DNA from 3 places in the Microbacterium sp. gxy059 genome. Region 1 is predicted to be linked to each of the others. Evidence: riboswitches for the same ligand, from Rfam matches in the RefSeq annotation. Region 1 holds a riboswitch; each other region holds the start of a gene.
What was found. Region 1 has a riboswitch for thiamine pyrophosphate ahead of NHL53_RS00715 (ECF transporter S component). Riboswitches for the same ligand answer to the same signal wherever they lie in the genome.
Positions count from the first base shown of each region.

Region 2: linked by a shared signal. The riboswitch ahead of thiM (hydroxyethylthiazole kinase) and the one ahead of NHL53_RS00715 (ECF transporter S component) in region 1 are both predicted to bind thiamine pyrophosphate.
Region 3: linked by a shared signal. The riboswitch ahead of thiD (bifunctional hydroxymethylpyrimidine kinase/phosphomethylpyrimidine kinase) and the one ahead of NHL53_RS00715 (ECF transporter S component) in region 1 are both predicted to bind thiamine pyrophosphate.

Region 1 is NZ_JAMXWT010000001.1:177,240-183,909, reverse strand. Features, by position in the region: gene NHL53_RS00725 (hypothetical protein) at 1-89, opposite strand, end outside; gene NHL53_RS00720 (hypothetical protein) at 300-2,402, opposite strand; TPP riboswitch at 2,532-2,641, shown strand; gene NHL53_RS00715 (ECF transporter S component) at 2,636-3,268, shown strand; gene NHL53_RS00710 (ABC transporter ATP-binding protein) at 3,271-4,734, shown strand; gene NHL53_RS00705 (energy-coupling factor transporter transmembrane component T family protein) at 4,731-5,537, shown strand; gene NHL53_RS00700 (sensor histidine kinase) at 5,624-6,556, shown strand; gene NHL53_RS00695 (response regulator transcription factor) at 6,543-6,670, shown strand, end outside.
Region 2 is NZ_JAMXWT010000032.1:59-6,728, forward strand. Features, by position in the region: gene NHL53_RS13895 (pseudouridine synthase) at 48-1,067, opposite strand; gene thiE (thiamine phosphate synthase) at 1,097-1,780, opposite strand; gene thiM (hydroxyethylthiazole kinase) at 1,777-2,637, opposite strand; TPP riboswitch at 2,625-2,719, opposite strand; tRNA gene NHL53_RS13910 (tRNA-Leu) at 2,756-2,829, opposite strand; gene NHL53_RS13915 (NAD(P)/FAD-dependent oxidoreductase) at 2,892-4,235, opposite strand; gene NHL53_RS13920 (S8 family serine peptidase) at 4,261-5,610, opposite strand; gene NHL53_RS13925 (DUF501 domain-containing protein) at 5,640-6,179, opposite strand; gene NHL53_RS13930 (FtsB family cell division protein) at 6,258-6,670, opposite strand, start outside.
Region 3 is NZ_JAMXWT010000027.1:21,082-27,751, reverse strand. Features, by position in the region: gene NHL53_RS13200 (nucleoside/nucleotide kinase family protein) at 1-507, opposite strand, end outside; gene NHL53_RS13195 (lytic transglycosylase domain-containing protein) at 595-1,356, opposite strand; gene NHL53_RS13190 (aldo/keto reductase) at 1,412-2,248, opposite strand; gene NHL53_RS13185 (DUF1697 domain-containing protein) at 2,546-3,088, opposite strand; TPP riboswitch at 3,135-3,227, shown strand; gene thiD (bifunctional hydroxymethylpyrimidine kinase/phosphomethylpyrimidine kinase) at 3,220-4,215, shown strand; gene NHL53_RS13175 (hypothetical protein) at 4,321-4,704, shown strand; gene NHL53_RS13170 (inorganic phosphate transporter) at 4,750-6,147, opposite strand; gene NHL53_RS13165 (ROK family protein) at 6,389-6,670, opposite strand, start outside.

The DNA of each region.
Region 1 (6,670 bases):
TCCGCGCTCTTCGGTCGGCGGCGGATCAGCAGGATCCCGCCGGCGCCCGCGACGATCGCGAACGCCGCGACGATCAGGAGGTCGCGCACCGGATCCCGCCCTGCGTCATCGCACCCGCCGCCGTTTCGCATACCCGAACGCGCAGCGCGGTGCCCGGGTCGCAGAGATGCACTGCCAGGAGCCCCGGATCCCGCCGGTTCGCATACTCGGAGACCGGCGGGTCCGCCCGGGTCGCAGAGATGCACTGCCAGGAGCCCCGGATCCCGCCATTTCGCATACCTGGAGCGCGCGGATCCGCGTCAGCTCCCCGTGATCCCCAGCAGGTCGAGGGGGTGGGTGAGGCGCCACTGGAGGCTCGGGCGCTCCAGGGTGTCGGACGTCTCGAGCGGCACCGTGGCGCTGTCCATCGCGCCCGTCACCGTGAGCGTGCCGGCGTCGGCGCCGCGCAGCGCCTCGACGTCGATGCCGTAGTCGGTCTCGAGCTCGCTGCCCTCGCCGTTCCAGAGCGTCAGCGACACGGCCTCCGAGGTCACGATGTCGGTCGACGCGCCCCAGGGCGTCGTCGCCGTCGCGACGACCGTTCCCGCCGGCAGCACCTCGACCGGCTGCAGCGCCTGCGTCGCCGCGTCGAGCAGCTGTCGGGAGACGTCCGCCCGGGCATCCTCGCTGTCCTGGCCCAGGACGGCCGCGTACACGCGCGTGGGGTCGCCGTCGCCGAGGGCGACCTGCTTCACCGTGAGCAGGTTCCAGATGTTGGGAACGGGCCAGATCGCGCCGGTCTTGAGGCCGACGATGCCCTCCTCGCCGCTGAGCGGGTTGGAGTTCTCGACGATCCCCGCGCCGGGCAGCTCCACCTCGTCCTTCGCGACGATCTCCGCGACGACCGGGTGCTGCATCGCGACCTCGGCGACGCGCAGGATCGCGCTCGGGGTGCCGACGTTGTCGGGCCGGATGCCGGTCGGCTCGACGAGCGAGATGCCGTCGATCCCGTTCTCCTCGAGCCAGCCGAGGGCCTCGAGCACGAACGCGTCGCGGTCGTAGTCCCACGCGTAGTCGATGAGCTTGTTGAGGTAGTTGCCCGCGGATCCGAGGAGGATGCCCTCGAGCAGCTGGTACTCGGTGAGGGTGCCGTCGACCGGCACCTCGAGCGCCGACTCGTTGCGGTACGTGTACGCCCAGTACTCGTTCTGGTCGGCGAACCCGAAGCCGATCTCGGGGCCCTGCTCGCCGGGCTCGAGCGGCAGGCGATCGAGGATCACCATGACCGAGATCACCTTCGTGAGGCTCGCGAGCGGCACCTGCTGCTCGGGGTTCTCGGCGGTCGCCGAGCTCAGCACCTCGCCGGTGCCCTCGATCGACAGCGCCGCGGACCCCAGCTCGGGCCAGGGCATCTGCGCGGGCGCGGCAGTCGGCGCTTCGACCTGCGCGGCCTGCAGGCTCGGGGTGATCGAGCTGAGAGGCCAGACGGCGAAGGTCACGACGTAGGCGACGGCGAGGATGATCGCCGTGAGGATCGGCGCGACGATCGCGCCGACCACGCGGCCGCGGCGCGACGGGAGGGGCTCCTCGGATCCGCCCACGATCGGCACCTGTCCCGTTCCCACGCTCTCGGCGGTGAGCCACGCGAGAGCCTGCTGCGTCTGGTCGTCCGCGTCCTGCGGAACATAGGCCGTGCGCACGGTGGGGGCGCCGGGCGTCGAGGCGCCCGGCGCGGGCTCGGCGGGCGACGCGGCGCCGGGAGCCGGCGGAGCGGGCTCGGCCGGTGCGGCATCGGGGGAGGGCGCCGTCGCGGCGGCGGGCTGCTCCTCCGGCACGATGATCGGGATGGCGCCCGCGTGCGTCGCGGGCTCGGCGCCGTCGTCGGGCGTCTGCGCCTCCGGAGAGAGGGGCTCCTGCGGGGCCTCGGCCAGCTGCTCCGCGGCGACGGAGCCCGCTGGCGGGACCGCGGGGATCCCCCCGGTCGCGAGCACGCGTCCGTCGGCGATCACGGGCAGCGACTGCGTGGCGGATCCGAGCATCTGCTCCAGGCCGCCGTCGCGGCGGCGGTCGCGCCGCCGGAACCCGCCGAACATCTCGCCGATGAGGCGGATCGAATCCGTCTCGGGCTGCGCGGGATACGCGTCGTCGTCCGAGGCGTCCTCGCCGGCGTCGTCGTCCCGATCCTCGTCGTCGTCCTCATCCTCGTCTTCGTCGTCGGAGATGACGTCGAACAGCCCGGTGATGGTCGGAACGGACCCCGTCGTCGTGGAGGGAGGCGGGTCGAACATCCGGCCGAGCGCGGAGACGGAATCGGTGTCGGGCGCGTCGGGATCCGTCGCGTCGGCGTCGCCGCCCGCGCGATCCGCGCCGGCGCCGCGCGGGGAGACCTCGTCGCGCGCGTCGAATCCGTCGTCAGTGCTCACGCGGTCACGTTACTCGATCCGGCTCGGGAAGCGGCGACGGAGCGGCCCCGCGCCGCTCACGATCCGATGACATCGCGCCTCCCGGCGGCTTGCCCGCGGCGGGAGGGGGCGGGCTATACTCCGAGACGCACACCACCCCACGGGAGTCCGAGAAGCCGGGCTGAGAGGGCGCGAGCCGCGCGCCGACCGTCGAACCTGATCCGGATCATGCCGGCGCAGGAAGGAGAACAGCAATGTCTGCACCCGTGTCCTCGTCTGAGAAGACCGCACGCACCACGACCGCCCGCTGGCGGGTCATCGACATCGTCGTCGCCGCGGTGCTGGGCGTCGCGATCGGCCTCGTGTTCTGGGGCTGGAACACGGTCGGCGGCGCCTGGTTCGGCGCCGCGGACGCCCTGACGCCGGGGCTCGGCGGCATCGCCGTCGGCATCTGGCTGCTGGGCGGCGTCGTGGGCGGGCTCATCATCCGCAAGCCAGGCGCGGCGCTCCTCGTCGAGGTCGTCGCGGCGACCGTCTCGGCGCTGATCGGCAACGTCTGGGGCGTCTCGACGATCCTGTCGGGCATCGTCCAGGGGCTCGGGGCCGAGATCGTGCTCGCCGCGTTCCTCTACCGCAGGTTCGGCCTTCCCACCGCGATGCTCGCGGGCGTCGGCGCGGGCATCGCCGCATGGACGTTCGAGCTGTTCTACGGCAGCACGCCCAACATCCTGAAGACCGTCGAGTTCAACGTCATCTACCTCGGATCCCTCATCGTGTCGGGCGCTCTGCTGGCGGGCCTCGTGGGCTGGCTGCTCGTGCGCGCCCTCGCCGCGACGGGCGCGCTCAGCCGCTTCGCCGCGGGCCGGGAAGTCGCGCGCGAGGTCTGAGGATGCCGGGCACAGGACCCGCTCGCGTCTCCGCGGCGGGCTGGGGATGGCGCTACGCGGGCCGCCGGCTCCCGGCGACGCGCGACGTGACGTTCGAGATCGCGCCGGGCGAGCGCGTGCTCCTGCTCGGCGCGTCCGGCGCCGGCAAGTCGACGCTCATGGCGGGGCTCGCCGGTGTGCTGGGCGACGCCGACGAGGGGGAGCGCACGGGAGCGCTCCTCGTCGACGGCGAGCCGCCCGAGACGCGCCGCGGCCGCACGGGACTCGTGCTGCAGGATCCGGATGCCGGCCTCGTGCTGTCGAAGGTCGGCGACGACATCGCGTTCGGGTGCGAGAACCTCGGCGTTCCCGCCGCGGAGATCCCGGCCCGCGTCGCGGAGGCGATGGAGGCCGTCGGCCTCGACGTGCCGACGGACCGCGCCACGAAGGCCCTCTCGGGCGGGCAGAAGCAGCGGCTGGCCCTCGCGGGGGTGCTCGCGATGCGCCCCGGCCTGCTGCTGCTCGACGAGCCGACGGCGAACCTCGACCCCGAGGGCGTCGCGGAGGTGCGCGCGAGCGTCGAGCGGATCGTCGACGGCACCGGATCCACCCTCGTCGTCGTCGAGCACCGCACCGAGATCTGGGCCGACCTCATGACCCGCGTCATCGTGCTCGCGGCCGACGGGGGACTCCTCGCCGACGGCCCGCCCGACGAGGTGTTCGCGCGGCACGGCGACGCGCTCGCCGCGGCGGGCGTGTGGGTGCCGGGTCGCGAGATCGAGCTGCCCGCGCTGCCACTCGCCTCGCCGGGGGACGACCCGGTGCTGGCCGCCCGCGGCCTCGCCGTGTCGCGCGACGGGCGCACGCCTGTGCAGACGGGTCTGGAGGTGCGGATCCCCTCGGGCGCCGCGACGACGATCACGGGGCCCAACGGCGCCGGGAAGTCGACGCTCGCGCTGACCCTCGCGGGCCTGATCCCCGAGCTCGAGGGGGAGGTCGTCTCGGCGCCCGACCTCGCCGGACGGTCGGGCAGGAGGCCCGCGAAGTGGACGTCGCGCGAGCTCCTCACCCGCATCGGCACGGTCTTCCAGGAGCCGGAGCACCAGTTCCTCGCCCGCACGCTGCGCGAGGAGCTCGCGATCGGCCCCCGAGCGCTCGGCTGGCCCGCGCCGCGCATCGCGGAGGTCGTCGACGGTCTCCTCGAGCGCCTGCACCTCGATCACCTCGCCGAGGCGAACCCCTTCACCCTGTCGGGCGGGCAGAAGCGCCGCCTGTCCGTCGCGACGGTGCTCGCGGCGTCGCCGCGCGTCATCGTGCTCGACGAGCCCACGTTCGGGCAGGACCGCCGGGGCTGGATCGAGGTCGTCGCCCTCATGCAGGAGGAGATCGCGCGCGGCGGATCCGTCGTCGCCGTCACCCACGACGCGGGAGTGCTCAGGCACCTCGGCGGGCACCGCATCGCGCTGAGCGAGAGGAGCGGCCGATGACGACCGACACCGTCCCCGCGCAGCGGGTCGCCGCGCCGCGAGTGTGGCTCGACGGCGTGAACCCCGTCACGAAGGTCGCGCTCGCCCTGCTGCTCTCGGTGCCGCTGTTCGCCTCGATCGACGTGACGAGCGGCCTCGTCGCGATCGGCCTCGAGCTGCTGTGCCTCCCCCTCACGGGGCTCGCGCTCTGCACGGTGCTGCGCCGCCTCGCGCTGCTGGCGCTCTTCGCCCCCATCGCCGGCATCAGCATGCTGCTCTACGCCGAGCCCGCCGGCCGCATCTACGCGACCTTCGGCTTCGCGACGATCAGCGAGGACTCCGTGTCGCTCGCGATCGCCGTCGGGGTGCGGGTGCTGGCCCTCGGCCTGCCCACGATCCTCCTGTTCGGACGCACCGACCCCACCGAGCTCGGCGACGCGCTCGCGCAGGTAGCGAGGCTGCCCAGCCGGTTCGTGCTGGGCGTCGTCGCGGGCACCCGCATGCTGGGGCTGTTCCTCGACGACTGGCGCACGATGGCGCTCGCCCGCCGCGCGCGCGGCGTCGGGGACCGCGGCGCGATCCGACGCTTCTTCTCGATGGCGTTCGTGCTGCTCGTGTTCGCCGTGCGGCGCGGGACGAAGCTCGCGATGGCGATGGAGGCCCGCGGGTTCGGCTCCGACATCCCCCGCACCTGGGCGCGCCCGTCCCGGCTGTCCTCCCGCGACGCCGTCGCCCTCGCGGGCGGCCTCGCGATCATGGCGCTGGCGCTCGCGGCGGCCGTCGCCCTCGGCACGTTCCGGTTCGTGTGGGGATCCTCGAGCTGACGACCGTGCGCGGTCTCCGGGCACCGGGAGGGCGGCGACTCGTGCCATGATCGCTCGGGTGCCGTGCGACGATGCGAGGAGGCGCGATGGGCGCGACGACGAGGATCCTGAGGGCGGTGAGAGGGTTCCGCCTGCTCGATCGCGGCCTCCTGATCGTCGCCGCCTGCCTCGTCATCGGCGGCCTCTGGGCGGAGCGGGCCGGGCTCGTGACCCTCGCCCTCGTCCTGCTCGCCGCGGCCTTCGCCCTGTCGTTCGGCGCGTGGCGGGTCGCGGAGCGCCGCCGGGTCGCGGCGGCGGCAGAGGTCGGGCGCTACGCGGAGCTCGCGTCGCGCCGTGCGGATCAGGTGTCGATCCTCAGCCACGAGATCCGCACGCCCCTCGCGATCATCAAGGGATCCGCGGAGCTCCTCGCGGAGGAGACGCCGGGCCCGCTCAACGAACGCCAGCGGGTGTTCGCCCGCCGGATCGCCGACAACGCCGGTCAGGTCATCGAGCTCTCGGAGAATCTGCTCGCGCACGCTCGCATCGAGGCGGGCGTGTTCGAGCTGCACCTCGATCACGTCAACCTCCGCAGCCTGCTGCGTCAGGCGGTGCGCGAGCTGCGCCAGGTGCTCGATGCCGACGTGCAGTTCGACTCCTTCGAGCCCCCGATCCGCATGCTGGTGGATCCGGGGCTCATCAAGCAGGTGGTCGCGAACCTCGTCACCAATGCGGTGCGGAACAGCGCGGGCGACGCGCCCGTGACCGTTCGGATGATGCGTCGCGACAGCGACCTGCTCGTGTCGGTGAGCGATCACGGGTCGGGGATGACGGCGCAGCAGCAGGAGCAGCTGTTCCGGAGGTTCGCGAGCGGCTCGGCGGATCGCGGCGGAACCGGGCTCGGCATGTACGTCTCCCAGCACATCGTGCGTCTGCACGGTGGCATGATCTATGTCGACACGATCGCGCAGCGCGGTACGACGGTGCTGTTCACGCTGCCGTTCGGGCGGGAGGGCGAGGAGCACGATGACGACGGATGAGCCGCTGGCGTGGGTCGTCGACGACGAGCCGGCGATCATCGACATCGTCACCTTCGCGCTCGACACGCAGGGCTTCCGGTGGCGGAGCTTCCAGGCCGCGCAGCCGGCGTGGCA
Region 2 (6,670 bases), on a different contig from region 1:
TGCGCCGCTCGCGCATCTCCGCTCCCCCTCGCGGGCCGAGGCGCGGTCTAGCTGCGCGATGCGTCGAGCGTGAGGCGCGTGGCGAACTCCCGCCGTTCTCCCGTCAGCGGGTCGTCGAACGCGAGGCGCTCGGCGAGCAGCTGCAGCGTGTGCGAGAAGTCGTACGGATCCGGGTCGACGTCGCGGGGATAGACGGGATCCCCGAGCAGCGGCATCCCGAGTCCGCTCATGTGCACGCGCAGCTGGTGGGTGCGCCCCGTGTGCGGCACGAGGGAGAACTCGCCCGCCCACCCGCCGCCGTGCGGGAACGCGCGCAGCAGCCGGATCGAGGTGCGCGCGTTGGGCGTACCGGGGATCTCGCGCACGGGGCGCTCGCCGTCGATCTTGCGCAGCCGCGAGCGGCGTTCGCGCTCCTCGCCGTCCTCCAGCCCGAGGGGCAGGGCGTCGCCGGGCGACCAGCCCGCGGGCAGGTGCGCGAGGGCGCGGTACGTCTTCTCGATCTCCCGGCGCTGGAACAGCGTCTGGTAGGCGCCGCGGGTCTCGGGGCGCCGCGAGAGGGCGAGCAGCCCGCCCGTGACGCGGTCGAGTCGGTGGATCGCCACGATGTCGTCCTCACCGCGCGCCACGCGCATCCGCGTCACGACGCACTCGCGCACGAAGACCCCGTTGGGCGTGGAGGCGAGGAACGGGGGCTTGTCGACGACGAGGAGGTCGGCGTCCTCGTGGACGACGTCGATCTCGAAGGGGATCGCGTCCTCGTATGGGACGGGCTTGTGGAACACGTAGAAGCCGCCGGGGATGACGGCGTCGTCGAGGCGCACGCGTCGGCCCGTCTGGTCGGTCAGCTCTCCCCGACCCGTGAAGTACTCCGGGGCGAGCGGCTCCGCGCCGAACGCCTGCTCGCGCCCCATCGTCGTCGGGATGACGATGTCGGAGAGCCACTCCCGCACGGTCGCCGGGACGGGCAGGTCACGGGCCGCGTGGGTCTGGGAGCCGCCAGGCGCGCGCAGGCGCGCCGCCGTGATCCCGTCGCGGGGAGGGAGGATCCGTTTTCCGAAGCGCGCCACGAGCACCGGAGTCTAGCGTCCGGCGGGTGTCACTCCCCCGTGAACGCGGCGCGCATCCGCGCGGACGCCTCGCGCGGATCCTCCGCGAGGCAGATGGCGGAGACGGCGCACACGCCGACGACGCCCGTTCCCCGGAGCTCAGCGGCCCGCGCGGCGTCGATGCCGCCGATCGCGACGCCGGGCAGCCCCGCCTCGGCCGCGAGGAGCGCGATGCGCTCCGGCCCGATCCCGGAGGGCGCGTCGGCCTTCGTCGCGGTGTCGTAGGCGGGGCCGATGCCGACGAGATCGACGGCGCCGCTCTCGCGGGCGGCCCGCAGCTCGCCGGACGTCGCGACAGACAGCCCGATGAGCGGCGCGGGGCCGAGCAGGTCTCTCACCTCGGCGGGCGGCGCGTCGGACTGCCCGATGTGCACGTGCACGGCGCGGCCGTCGCGACCGAGGTCGCGCGCGACCCGCACGCGGTCGTTGACGAACACCGGCACCTCTCGGGCGATGCCCTCGGCGCGGCGCACCCGGGCGATCGCGTCGAGGACGTCCTCGACCAGCACGCGGAACGCCGCGTCGGTCGCGGTCTTGTCCCGCACCTGCACGACGCCCGCGCCGCCCGCCACCGCGAGGGCCGCGGTCTCCGCGACCGTCCTCCCCGCGCGGGCGCACTGGGCCGTGTCGGTGACGAGGTACAGGGAGAAGTCGTACGGGGCGAGACGGCTCATGACCGCTCCTCGCTCCGCACCTCGGCCGTCACGGTGACGGCGGCGATCTCCTCCGGCGCGAGAGCGTGCAGGGCGTCGACGAACGCGACCGCGAAACTGCCGGGGCCCTGCGCGCTCTCCGCCGCTCGCGCGCCTGCGGCGGCGAAGTGCGCGTGCGCCGCGGCGACCGCCCAGAGAGCCGCGTCCGGGTCGGTGCGATCCGCGGCGCCGAGATAGGCCGCGGCGACCGCGCCGAGCGAGCAGCCCGTCCCGATGACGAGGGGCATGAGGTCGCTGCCGCCCCCGACGCGCACGACGTCGGCGCCGCCCTCGGCGCGCGTCCGCACGATCGCGTCGACCGGCCCCGAGACGGCGATGACGGATCCCGGGACGCCGGTTCCGGAGGCGAGCGCGCGCGACAGTTCGACGGCCGCGGGGAGCACCGCGTCGACCTCGTCGGTCGCGTCCACGCCCCGCCCGCCGGCGCCGTGCCCGGCGAGCGCCGCGATCTCGGAGGCGTTGCCGCGCACCGCCGTCGGGCGCTGGGCGGCCGCGGCGCGGATCCGCGTGGTGCGGTAGTCGACGCCGCCCACGCTGACGGGGTCGAGCACCCACGGCGTGCCGAGGGCGTTCGCCTCGGCGATCGCCGCGTCGGCGGCGAGGAGCTGATGGCTGGTCGCCGTGCCGAAGTTCACGAGGATGCCGTTCGCGATGCGCGCGAACTGCGCCGCGTCGGCCTCGTGGTCGAGCATCGCGGGCGAGGCGCCGCACGCGAGCAGCGCGTTGGCCGTCACCTGCTGCACGACGGTGTTGGTGATGCACTGCACGAGAGGAGCGGCCGCCCGCACCCTCTCGACGGCGTGCGCGATCTGCTGCATGACATTCCCTCCGCTGGAGCTACCCGGATCAGGTTCGACGGGTGTGATCTCAGCCGCGGTCGCGGCACCCCGTGTCAACGCAGATCAACCTACCGCATCGCGGGAGGGCGGCGGACGGTGCCCCCGGTGGGATTCGAACCCACACTGCGCCGAGTTTAAGTCGGCTGCCTCTGCCGGTTGGGCTACGGGGGCGGATGGCCGAAGCGCCCCTCCCGCGCATCGCGGGCAGGGGCGCTTCGGAGGACATCAGAGCGTCACTTCTCGTCGGTCTTCGGCTTGGGGCGCGAGGCGAACGCCTCGAAGAACGCGCGGGGATCCTGTGTGGCCTTCAGCTGCACCTGGTCGCGGCCCAGGAAGAAGTTGTGCCACCAGCCCCACAGGACGCGCCACTTGCGCTCCCACGTGGGCATCGCGAGGCCGTGGTAGCCGCGGTGCGCGCACCAGGCGAGGAAGCCCGTGAGGGCGATCTTGCCCGACTGGAAGGCGCCCTGGTAGAGGCCGAGACCCGCGACCGCGCCGAGGTTCTTGTGCACGTAGTCGACCGGCTGCTCTCCGCGCAGCGTGGCGACGACGTTCTTCGCGAGGCGCTTCGCCTGGCGCACCGCGTGCTGCGCGTTGGGCACGCACATGCCGCCCACGCCGCCGCCCGTGAGGTCGGGAACGGCCGCCACGTCGCCCGCGGCCCATGCGCCCTCGATCACGGCGCCGCTCTCGTCGACGACGCGCAGGTCGGCCTGCGTCGAGATCCGCCCGCGGGCCTCCCGCGGCAGGTCGCTGCCGTTCACGACCTGCGGGTTCGCCATGACGCCCGCGGTCCAGATGATGAGGTCGCTCGGGTACTCCTCGCCCGTGTTCGTCTTCACCACGCCGTCGGTCGCGTCGGCCACCTGCGTGTCGAGGTGCACGTACGCGCCGCGCCGAGCGAGGTCCTTGAGGACCTTCTCGCTCGTCTCGAGCGAGACCTCGGGCATGATGCGCCCCATCGCCTCGATGAGGTGGAACTGCGTCTCCTCGAAGGTGATCTCGGGGAACTTCTCGAGCAGGGCCGAGGCGGCCGAGCGCAGCTCCGCGAGCGTCTCGATGCCGGCGAATCCGCCGCCCACGACGACCGTCGTCAGGAGGCGCCGGCGCACCGGGCTCTCCTTCGGGAGCGCGGCCGCCTTCTCGAAGTTCGACACGAGCTGGTCGCGCACCGCGACGGCCTCCTCGATCGACTTCATGCCGATCGCGTGGTCGGCGATGCCCGGGATCGGGAAGGTGCGCGAGACGGACCCGGCGGTCACGACGATCTGGTCGTACTCGAGCTCCCAGCTCTCGCCGTGCTCGGGCGCGATCGTCGCCGTCCTGTTCGCGTGGTCGATGCTCGCGACCTTCGCGTTGATGACCTTCGTCTTCTTGAGGTGACGACGGTGCGAGACGACCGCGTGGCGGGGCTCGATGGCGCCGGCCGCGACCTCGGGAAGGAACGGCAGGTACGACATGTACGGGAGCGGGTCGACGACGATGACCTCTGCCTCCCCGGCTCGCAGGTGCTTCTCGAGCTTCCACGCGGTGTAGAAACCCGCGTATCCACCGCCGACGATGAGGATCTTGGGCACGGAAACTAATCTCCTTGGAATTTGTTCAGGAGCCCGTCCGCGCGTGCTGCGCGCGAACCGAGCGGATGCGCCGGGACACAGCGACGACGCCGAGCACGATCAGGATACCAGCGACGCTCAGGGCGACGAGCGGGAGGGTGACCTCGCGCAGGCTGTCGGACGACGGGACGAGGGGGCTGCCCGCCTCGGCGGGCGGGTCGGGCGGCGGGAGCGCCGGGATCTCCACGGGCTCCGGGGCGGGGGCGGGCTCCGCGTCGTTCGAGATCTCCCCGCTGCGGTTCAGCGTGATCCACTGGCGCAGCTCCTGGGCGGGGTTCTTGTCGACCGCCTCGACGTCGGCCTCCACCGCGGCCTGCGCGTCGACGAGGCCGAACCCGTAGAGCGGATCCCGCCCGTCGTACTCGCGCGGGGGCGGCGAGGCGGTCTGCAGGATCCGGTTGATCACGTTGCCGGCGTCGAGGTCGGGGTGCGCGGACCTCACCAGCGCCGCGATGCCCGAGACGATGGGGGCCGCGCCGCTCGTGCCGTTCCACTCGTTCACCTGCCCGGACGGGCTGATCCCGCGCAGGTGCTCGCTCGGGGCCGTCACGCCGATCGTGACGCCCTGGGTCGACGCCCCCTGGCTCGCGCGCCCCTCGCGGTCGACGCCGCCCACGACGAGCACCCCGGGCATCGTGGCGGGCGCGCCGACGATGTTCGTGCCGCTGTCCCGGTTCCCGGCGGCCGCGATCACGACGACGTCGTGCTCCATCGCGTAGAGGAACGCCTCATCCCAGCTCTCGCCCCAGGTCGGCTGGTTGATCGTGAAGGAGAGGTTGATGACGTCGGCGCCGTTGTCGACGGCCCAGTGGATCGCGTCGGCGACCTGATCGGAGAACGGCACCTCGCTGACGGATCCGAAGCCGAGGGAGATCGCGAGCACCTCCGCCTCGGGCGCGACGCCGATCATCCCGGCGTCGTCGGGCAGGCCGCGGGAGGCCGCCACCGATGCCACGTAGGTGCCGTGGCTGCGGGTGAGCGCGTTGTCGCCGAGGGGCATGCGCCCCTCCGGATCGCCGACGCCGGACATGTCGGCTCCGCCGACGACCGCGTCATCGAGCTCCGGGATGTCGGAGGCGACGCCGCTGTCGATGACGGCGATCCGCACGCCCTCGCCGCGGGTCGTCTCCCACGCGTCCGCGATGCCGTACTCCTCGAGCCAGTACTCCCGCGCGCGCTCCGGATCCTCCTCGTCCTCCTCCTCGTCGTCCGGGGACGGAGAGGGAGACGGGGTCGGAGACGGCGTCGAGGCCGGGGCCTGCTGCTCGACGTCCGCCTGCGCCGAGGCGGAGGCGGGGAGCGCGATCACGCACGCCAGCGCGAGGGCGATCAGCATCGCCCCCGGCCGCCGACGTACGACGGCCCTCACCCCGCGTCGTCCTCGGCGGCGAGCGCCGCGCCCGGGTTCTCGCACGCGCAGCGCTCGGGCGACCAGGACGACCTCTCCAGCGCCAGATCCCCGATGGGGTTCACGCCCGGCCCCGCCGCGAGGGCGTGGCCAGCGAGGGCGTGGAGGCACTTGACGCGGGTCGGCATGCCGCCCGAGGAGATGCCGGCGACCTCGGGCACGTCGCCGTACTGGGCGCGGTCGGCGAGGAACGCCTCGTGCGCGCGGGCGTAGGACGCGGCGACCTCGTCGTCCGAGGCCAGGAGCTCCGTGAACTCGACCATGACCTGCCCCGCCTCGAGCCGCGACATCTCCGCGGTGGCGGCGGGATGGGTGAGGTAGTAGAAGGTGGGGAACGGCGTGCCGGAGGGCAGGCGCGGAGCGGTGGCGACGACGGTGGGGTTCCCGCACGCGCAACGGGCGGCGATGCCGACGACGCCGCGGGCCTCGCGGCCGAGCTGCTCGCTGACGACGCGGATCTCGGCGGGGCGCACGGGAGGGAACGGCGGAGTGGTCATCACCTCACGAGCGTACCGGCGGAGCCGTCGCGAGTCCGGTCGCGCGTGGCGCGTTCCCCGCGAATGCGCGGGAAACCGTTACCCGGGGGTCTCGGTGGGCTCGGGGTCCGGGGCGAAGACGCCGCCGTCCGCTGGCTCCTCGGGGACCGCCTGCTGCGCGAGGCCGGCGTTCGCGACCGACCGCAGGAGGAACCCTGTCCAGTCGCTGCGCTTCTCCTCCACCTCGGCGCTCACGGGAGCGGGATCCTCGGGATCCTCGCTGTGGTCGAGATCGTCGTCGATGAGGTAGACGACCTCGCCCGGCATCATGTAGTAGAGCCGCTCGCGGGCCTGGCTGGTGATGTAGGCGGGGTCGCGCCACCGCTCCTTCTCGCGCTGCAGCTCGGCGATCTCGTCCTTCGTCACCTGCACCGAGTGCTCGGCGGCGCGGATCTGCTGACGGAGCTCGAGGTATCCGCCCACGCTCGGCACGAGCACGAGCACGGCCATCA
Region 3 (6,670 bases), on a different contig from region 1:
CTCATCCGGGGTGCGCCCGAACTCCACGTGCCGGGCGACGAGGCGCTCGCGGCGCAGCTCCTCCGGAGGGTCCACGAACCACACCTCGTCGAGCAGGGGACGCACGCGCGCCCACCCGCCGCCGTCGTGCAGGAGGTAGTTGCCCTCCGTGACGATCAGGCGGCTGGCGGCCGGCAGCGGCACGGCACCCGCGACGGCGGCCTCAAGCCCGCGGTCGAAGCGCGGCGCGACGACGTCCTCACCGCGCCGGATGCGCTCGAGCATCGCGACGTAGCCGCCGACGTCGAAGGTCTCGGGCGCGCCCTTGCGGTGCCGCAGGCCGATCCGGCCGAGGTGCTCGTCGGCGTAGTGGTAGCCGTCCATCGCGAGCACGGGCGCCCCGAGGCGGGCCGCGAACGTCGTCTTCCCCGCGCCGGGCGCGCCGACGAGACCGAGGAGGAAGGGCCGCCCCTCGCCGGAGAGGGAGCTCGCACGCCGCAGCGCGTCACCGGGGGTCATCTGGCGCATGGGCGCTCCTGGCGTCGGGGCGGCTTCGCCGCGCGGATGGTCGAGCGCCGCCGCGACGCGGGCGCCATTCAGCACCCTACCGGCGCCTCACCCCTCCGCGTCGAGCGGGATGTCGGCGGTGAGGGTGCGATACCCCTCGGCGGTCGCGGCGACCCGCTGCTGGTAGTCGGCCGTGTCGTTGTAGGAGCGGATCGCGCGGATCCACTGCTCCGGCTCGGCGAGGGTGCCGTCGGTCTGGCACAGGTACCGCGCGGCCGTGAAGGCGGCGTCGTCGATGCTGTGCGGCGACGGCTCGCCCTCCCCGGACGCCGAGACGCCCCAGATGCGCCACGTCTCGGGGATGAACTGCATCGGCCCGACCGCGCGATCCCATTCGGTGTCGCCGTCGAGCGCGCCCCCGTCGGAGTCGGGGATCCGCATCGTCTCGTTCTCGCCGTCGAGGGGGATGCCGCGGATCCCGGGGCGGGCGACTCCGTCGTCCTCGATGGATCCCCCCTGCAGCGTGCCGTGGTGGCTCTCGACCCAGCCGATGCCGGCGAGGGTGTTCCAGCCGACGTCGCACCCGAGCTCCTCGCGCGCGTAGGCGTCCGCGGCGACGTACGCCGCGAGGGCGCGCGGCGGGATCCCCGTGAGAGCGGCCGCCTGGTCGGCCCAGTCGCCCTCCGCCGGCTGCGGGTCGGGCGCGGGGGCGGCGACGGTGGGCGGGGGATCCGCGGGCGCGGCCTCGGCGGGCTCGGACCCGTCGGCCACGGTCAGCAGCGCGAGCACGCCGAGGAAGCCGATGGCGCCGACGCCGCCCAGCAGCGCGACGCCGCCGAGCGCGATGCCGACGGTGCGTCCGATTCCCACCCGATCGATCCTGCCCCACCTCGCGGGGCGAACGCCGGGAACGGGAGGGATCCGCTCAGAACTCCTCGTGCGTGTTCGGATCGCCGTCCCACAGGCGCCCGCGCTCGAGCTCGCTGATCGCGTCGACCTCGTCGCCCGCGAGCTCGAACCCGAACACGTCGGCGTTCTCGCGCTGGCGCACGGGGTCGGCGGACTTCGGGATGGGCGTGGATCCGATCTGCACGTGCCAGCGCAGGACGACCTGCGAGGGGGTGACGCCATGCCCCTCGGCGATGTCGTCGATGACGGGCTCGCCGAGCAGCTCGCTGCGGCGCGCGAGGGGGCTCCAGCTCTCGGTGCGGATGCCGTGCTCGGCATGGAAGGCGCGCAGCGCCGCCTGCGGGAAGTACGGATGCAGCTCGACCTGGTTGACCGCGGGGGTCACGCCCGTCTCCTCGATGAGGCGGGCGAGCATCTGCTCGGTGAAGTTCGAGACGCCGACCGAGCGCACGACCCCCTCGTCGCGCAGGGCGAGCATGCCGCGGAACGTGTCGACGTACTTGTCGACCCGCGGGTTCGGCCAGTGGATGAGGAGCAGGTCGATGCGCCCGAGCCCGAGGGTCTCGTCGGAGGCGCGCCCCGAGGCGATCGCCTCGTCGTAGCCGTGGTGCCGCCCTGGCACCTTCGTCGTGACGATGATCTCGTCTCGGTCGATGCCCGACTGCCGCACGGCCTCGCCGACCTCGCGCTCGTTGCCGTAGTTCACGGCCGTGTCGAGAAGGCGGTAGCCGCCGTCGATGCCGGCGCGGATCGAGGCGATGCCCTCGTCGCCGGTGAGCTTGTACGTGCCGAGGCCGAGCTCGGCGAAGGGGCGCGAGTCGTTCAGCGCGATCTGCGGGATCCGGATGGTCACCGTCGACGTCCTCTCTCGTGGGGCTGTTCCCCGAACCCTATCGACACCGGGCTCCGCCCCGCGAGGGCGGATCCCTTCCCGGGGCGCCCGTCTCGTGTCGCGTGTCGCGTGTCTCGCGCCGCGTGCCTCGTGCCGTCTCGCTCGCGAGTGGCGCAGGAATTCGCGAACGGCGCAGGAATCAGGCCGAATATCTGCGCCGCTCGCGAGGATCTGCGCCGCTCGCGAGCCGGGCGGGCGGGAATCCAGGCCAGCCGGGAGGGCAGAAGGCCGGGCGAACCGGCAGGCGGGACGGGGGCCTCACCCCTCGTCGAGCATCGCGAGCAGCCGGGTGGTGGTGCGCCAGTTGCGGATCGTCATCGACCGGTACGACGGCAGCTGCGTGATGCGCGAGATGCGGCTCTTCGACGCGAGGGCGGCGAGGCGCGAGGCGTAGATGACCCCGTCGCCGACGGCGATCTCGTCGACGCCCTCGCGCGGCTCGGGGAACTCCGCGTGGACCTCGGCGGCCGAGACGGGGTGCTTGAGGAAGATCACGTCGCTGCGGCGCTCGGGGTCGCCGTGCGAGGCGGGCGCGGCGTCGACGATCGCCGCCAGCTCGTCGCGCGAGCGGGTCACGACGACGAGGGGCAGGCCGAGCCGCTCCTCGAGCACGCCCTCCACGCGCGTCTCGAGGGCGGATCCGCCGGGGCCGTCATGGGAGAACACGACGTTCCCGCTCTGGATGTAGGTGCGCGCGTCGGCGTATCCCGCGTCGTGGAACGCCGCGGCGAGGTCGGGCATGCGGATGAGGTTCTTCCCGCCCACGTTGATGCCGCGGAGCAGGGCGACGGATCCGGTCATCCTCCGAGCGTACGGATCGCGCCCGGCGCCCGATAGAGTGTGCGGCGTACGTGACACGGGGTGCCCCGCCGGGGCTGAGAACACACCCGTCGAACCTGATCTAGCTCGAACTAGCGAAGGGATGTCGCTCGATGCGCACGCCTGAAGAATCCGTCCGCCCCGCGCCCCGCGTGCTCAGCATCGCCGGGTCCGACCCGTCGGGCGGCGCCGGGATCCATGCCGACCTGAAGAGCATCGCCGCGAACGGCGGCTACGGGATGGCCGCGATCACCGCGCTCACGGCCCAGAGCACGCGCGGCGTGCGCGCCGTGCACGTGCCTCCCGTCGACGTGCTCGTCGCCCAGCTCGACGCGCTGAGCGACGACATCGAGATCGACGCCGTGAAGATCGGCATGCTCGCGAACGCGGAGGTGACCCGCGCCGTCGACGCGTGGCTCGCCCGCGCCGGTGCGCCCGTCGTGGTCGTGGATCCCGTGATGGTCGCGACGAGCGGCGACCGGCTGCTCGACGACGACGCCGTGTCGGCGCTGCGCGACCTGCTGCGCCGCGCGGACGTGGTGACGCCGAACATCCCCGAGCTCGCCGTGCTCGTGTCCGAGCCCGAGGCCGACACGTGGGACGCCGTGCTCGCGCAGGCGGGCCGCGCGGCGCGGGAGTTCGGCGTCGACGTCGTGGCGAAGGGCGGGCACCTCGCGGGCGCCGACGCCCCCGACGCGCTCGTGACCGCCGCGGGCGAGGTGCGCGAGTTCCCCGGCGCGCGCATCGCGACGACGAACACGCACGGCACGGGGTGCTCCTTCTCCTCGGCGATCGCGACGCGGATCGCGGGCGGCGCCGACCGGGCGGGCGCCGTCGGCGAGGCGAAGCGCTGGCTGGCCGAGAGCATCCGCCACGGCGCCGCGCTGCGGGTGGGCGGCGGCAGCGGCCCCGTCAGCCACTTCGCGGGGCTGTGGGCCCGCGGCGGCCTCGAGACGGCTCCGACGCCCGAGGAGGCGGCCGCCGACTGGTGGGCCGCGTCGTCGGAGGCGCGGGAGGCGATCGACGCGCTGCCGTTCGTGCGCGGCCTCGGCGACGGATCCCTCGACCGCGACGCCTTCGTCTGGTACCTCGCGCAGGACGCCCTCTAACAGCGCGACTACTCGCGGGCGCTCGCGCAGGCGAGCCGCCTCGCCCCCACGCAGGAGGAGCAGGCGTTCTGGGCGCAGGGCGCGCACAGCTCGGTCGCCACGGAGATCCTGCTGCACGAGAGCTGGATCCCGAGCGACGCGCCCGCGGCGCCGAGCCGCACGACCGAGGCCTATCTCGCGCACCTCGAGGCGGCGGGCGCGCGCGGCGACTACGCGCAGCTCGTGGCGGCGGTGCTGCCCTGCTACTGGATCTACCAGGTCGTCGGCGAGCGTCTGCACGCGCTCTCCCACGACGAGCATCCGTACCGGTCGTGGCTCGACACCTACGCCGACGACGCGTTCGCGGAGGCGACCAGGCGCGCGATCGACATCGCCTCGCGCACGGCGGCCGCGGCCGACGCGGCGACCCGCGAGCGGATGCGACGGGCGTTCGTCGCCTCCTCATGGCACGAGCACGCCTTCTTCGCCGCGCCCCTGCGCGACCGGTGAGCGGAGCGGGGCGGGATCCCCGCGGCGGGCCCGCCCCTCTCGGCGTCAGAAGACGGCGCTGAGCACGAGGTAGCCGACCGCGCCGATGCCCGCGGAGACGGGCAGCGTGATGATCCACGCGAGGGCGATCGGCTTCATGAGCCCCCAGTTGGCGGCCCGGTTGACGAGCCCCACGCCGAGCACGGCGCCGATGAGGATGTGCGTGCTCGAGACGGGAAGGCCCAGCACGGAGGCGAGCATCACGACGCTGGCCGCCGCGAGCTCGGCGGCGAAGCCGGATGCGGGGTGGATCTCGGTGATGCGCTTGCCGACGGTCGTCACGACGCGACGCCCGATGAACCACAGTCCGGCGAGCAGCGCGATGCCGAAGGAGACGAGCACGGGCATCGGGACGACGGCCGCCGAGCTGACCGCGCTGGTGCGCAGCACGTCGAGGACCGCGGCGAAGGGCCCGACGGCGTTGGCGATGTCGTTCGCGCCGTGGCTGAAGGCGAAGGCGCAGGCGGTGAACACCTGCATCCAGGCGAAGAGCGTGAAGCTCGCCTTGGTGAACGAGCGCTTCTTGAGGGTCTTCGTGAGGGCGAAGGAGACCGCCCACACGATCGCGCCGAGCATGGCGAGCGCGAGCACGATGAGCACCACGCTGAACTCGAGGTGCAGGTTGCTGAGGCCCTTCACGAGCAGCATGCCGGCGAGGATGATCGATGCGCCGGCCGCGATGAACGGCACGTAGCGGCGCAGCGCGCGGTGGCCCGACTTGCCCTCGTCGTCGTGCGAGAGCACGAAGCGCTTGATGAACCAGAACAGCAGGAAGGCGCAGATCCCGCCGAGGGTCGGCGAGATGATCCACGACACCGCGATCTTGCCGATCTCGCCCCACTGCACCATGTCGGCGGCGCCGATGCCGGTCGCGATGCCCATGGCGACCGCGCCGCCGACGATGCCGCCGACGATCGAGTGGGTCGTGGAGACCGGCCACCCCATGCGCGTGGCGATGAAGAGCCAGGCGGCGGCGCCGAGGAGCGCCGACATCATGACGAACACGAAGTGTTCGGGGCTCTGCGAGACGACCGTCAGGTCGACGATGCCGCTGCGTACCGTCTCGGTGACCTCGCCGCCCGCGAGGATCGCGCCCGACACCTCGAAAACCGCGGCGACGAGGAGCGCCTGCTTCATCGTGAGCGTTCCGGATCCGACGCTCGTACCGAACGAGTTCGCCACGTCGTTGCCGCCGATGTTGAACGCCATGAACATGCCGAATGCGATCGCGGTGATCAGCAGGATCCGGTTGGTCTCGGGCGACACCCATCCGAGCGACCAGAACGCGAACCCGACGAGCGCGACGGCGAGGAGCAGGCCGAACGCGAGATGCCAGGTGCGATCCGACCCGGGTCCCTTGCTGCTCGCGGCCTTCAGGGGGTCGTTCTTCGCGTCGTTCGCCACCGCGTGCTGCTCCTGGGGGTCTGGCTGACGGCGCCGATCGACGCCCGGACGAGGACAGTCCCCGCGAGCGAACACGAGGTTGAGAGAAGGTTAACAACAGGTAGCCGAGCGCTGGGAGTACCCTGCCTGAACGTCGCCCGGCAGCCGCGGGATCCTGCGGGAGGACGCGCATCCGACGACGCGGGTCCCGCCTGCCCCCGCGCCCCGGATCCGTTCACCTGCGCGTCACCGGGGCGCCCCGTCAGCGCGGGAGGCCGTCGCGCGCGGGGTCGTCGAGGATCCGGGCGAAGGCCGCCTCGGCGGCGCCGATCAGCAGACGATCCTCGCCGAGAGCCGCGACGCGGATCTCCAGATCCTCCATGCTCGCCGCCATCGCGTCGGCGGCGACGGCCGCACGCAGGCCGGCGGGATCGCTCTGCAGGATCGTCGCGAGGAACCCGCCGAGGATGACGATGGAGGGGTTGAGCACGTTCACCGCGTTCGCGAGCGCGGTGGCGAGGATGCGGCGCTGGCGTCCGAGCTC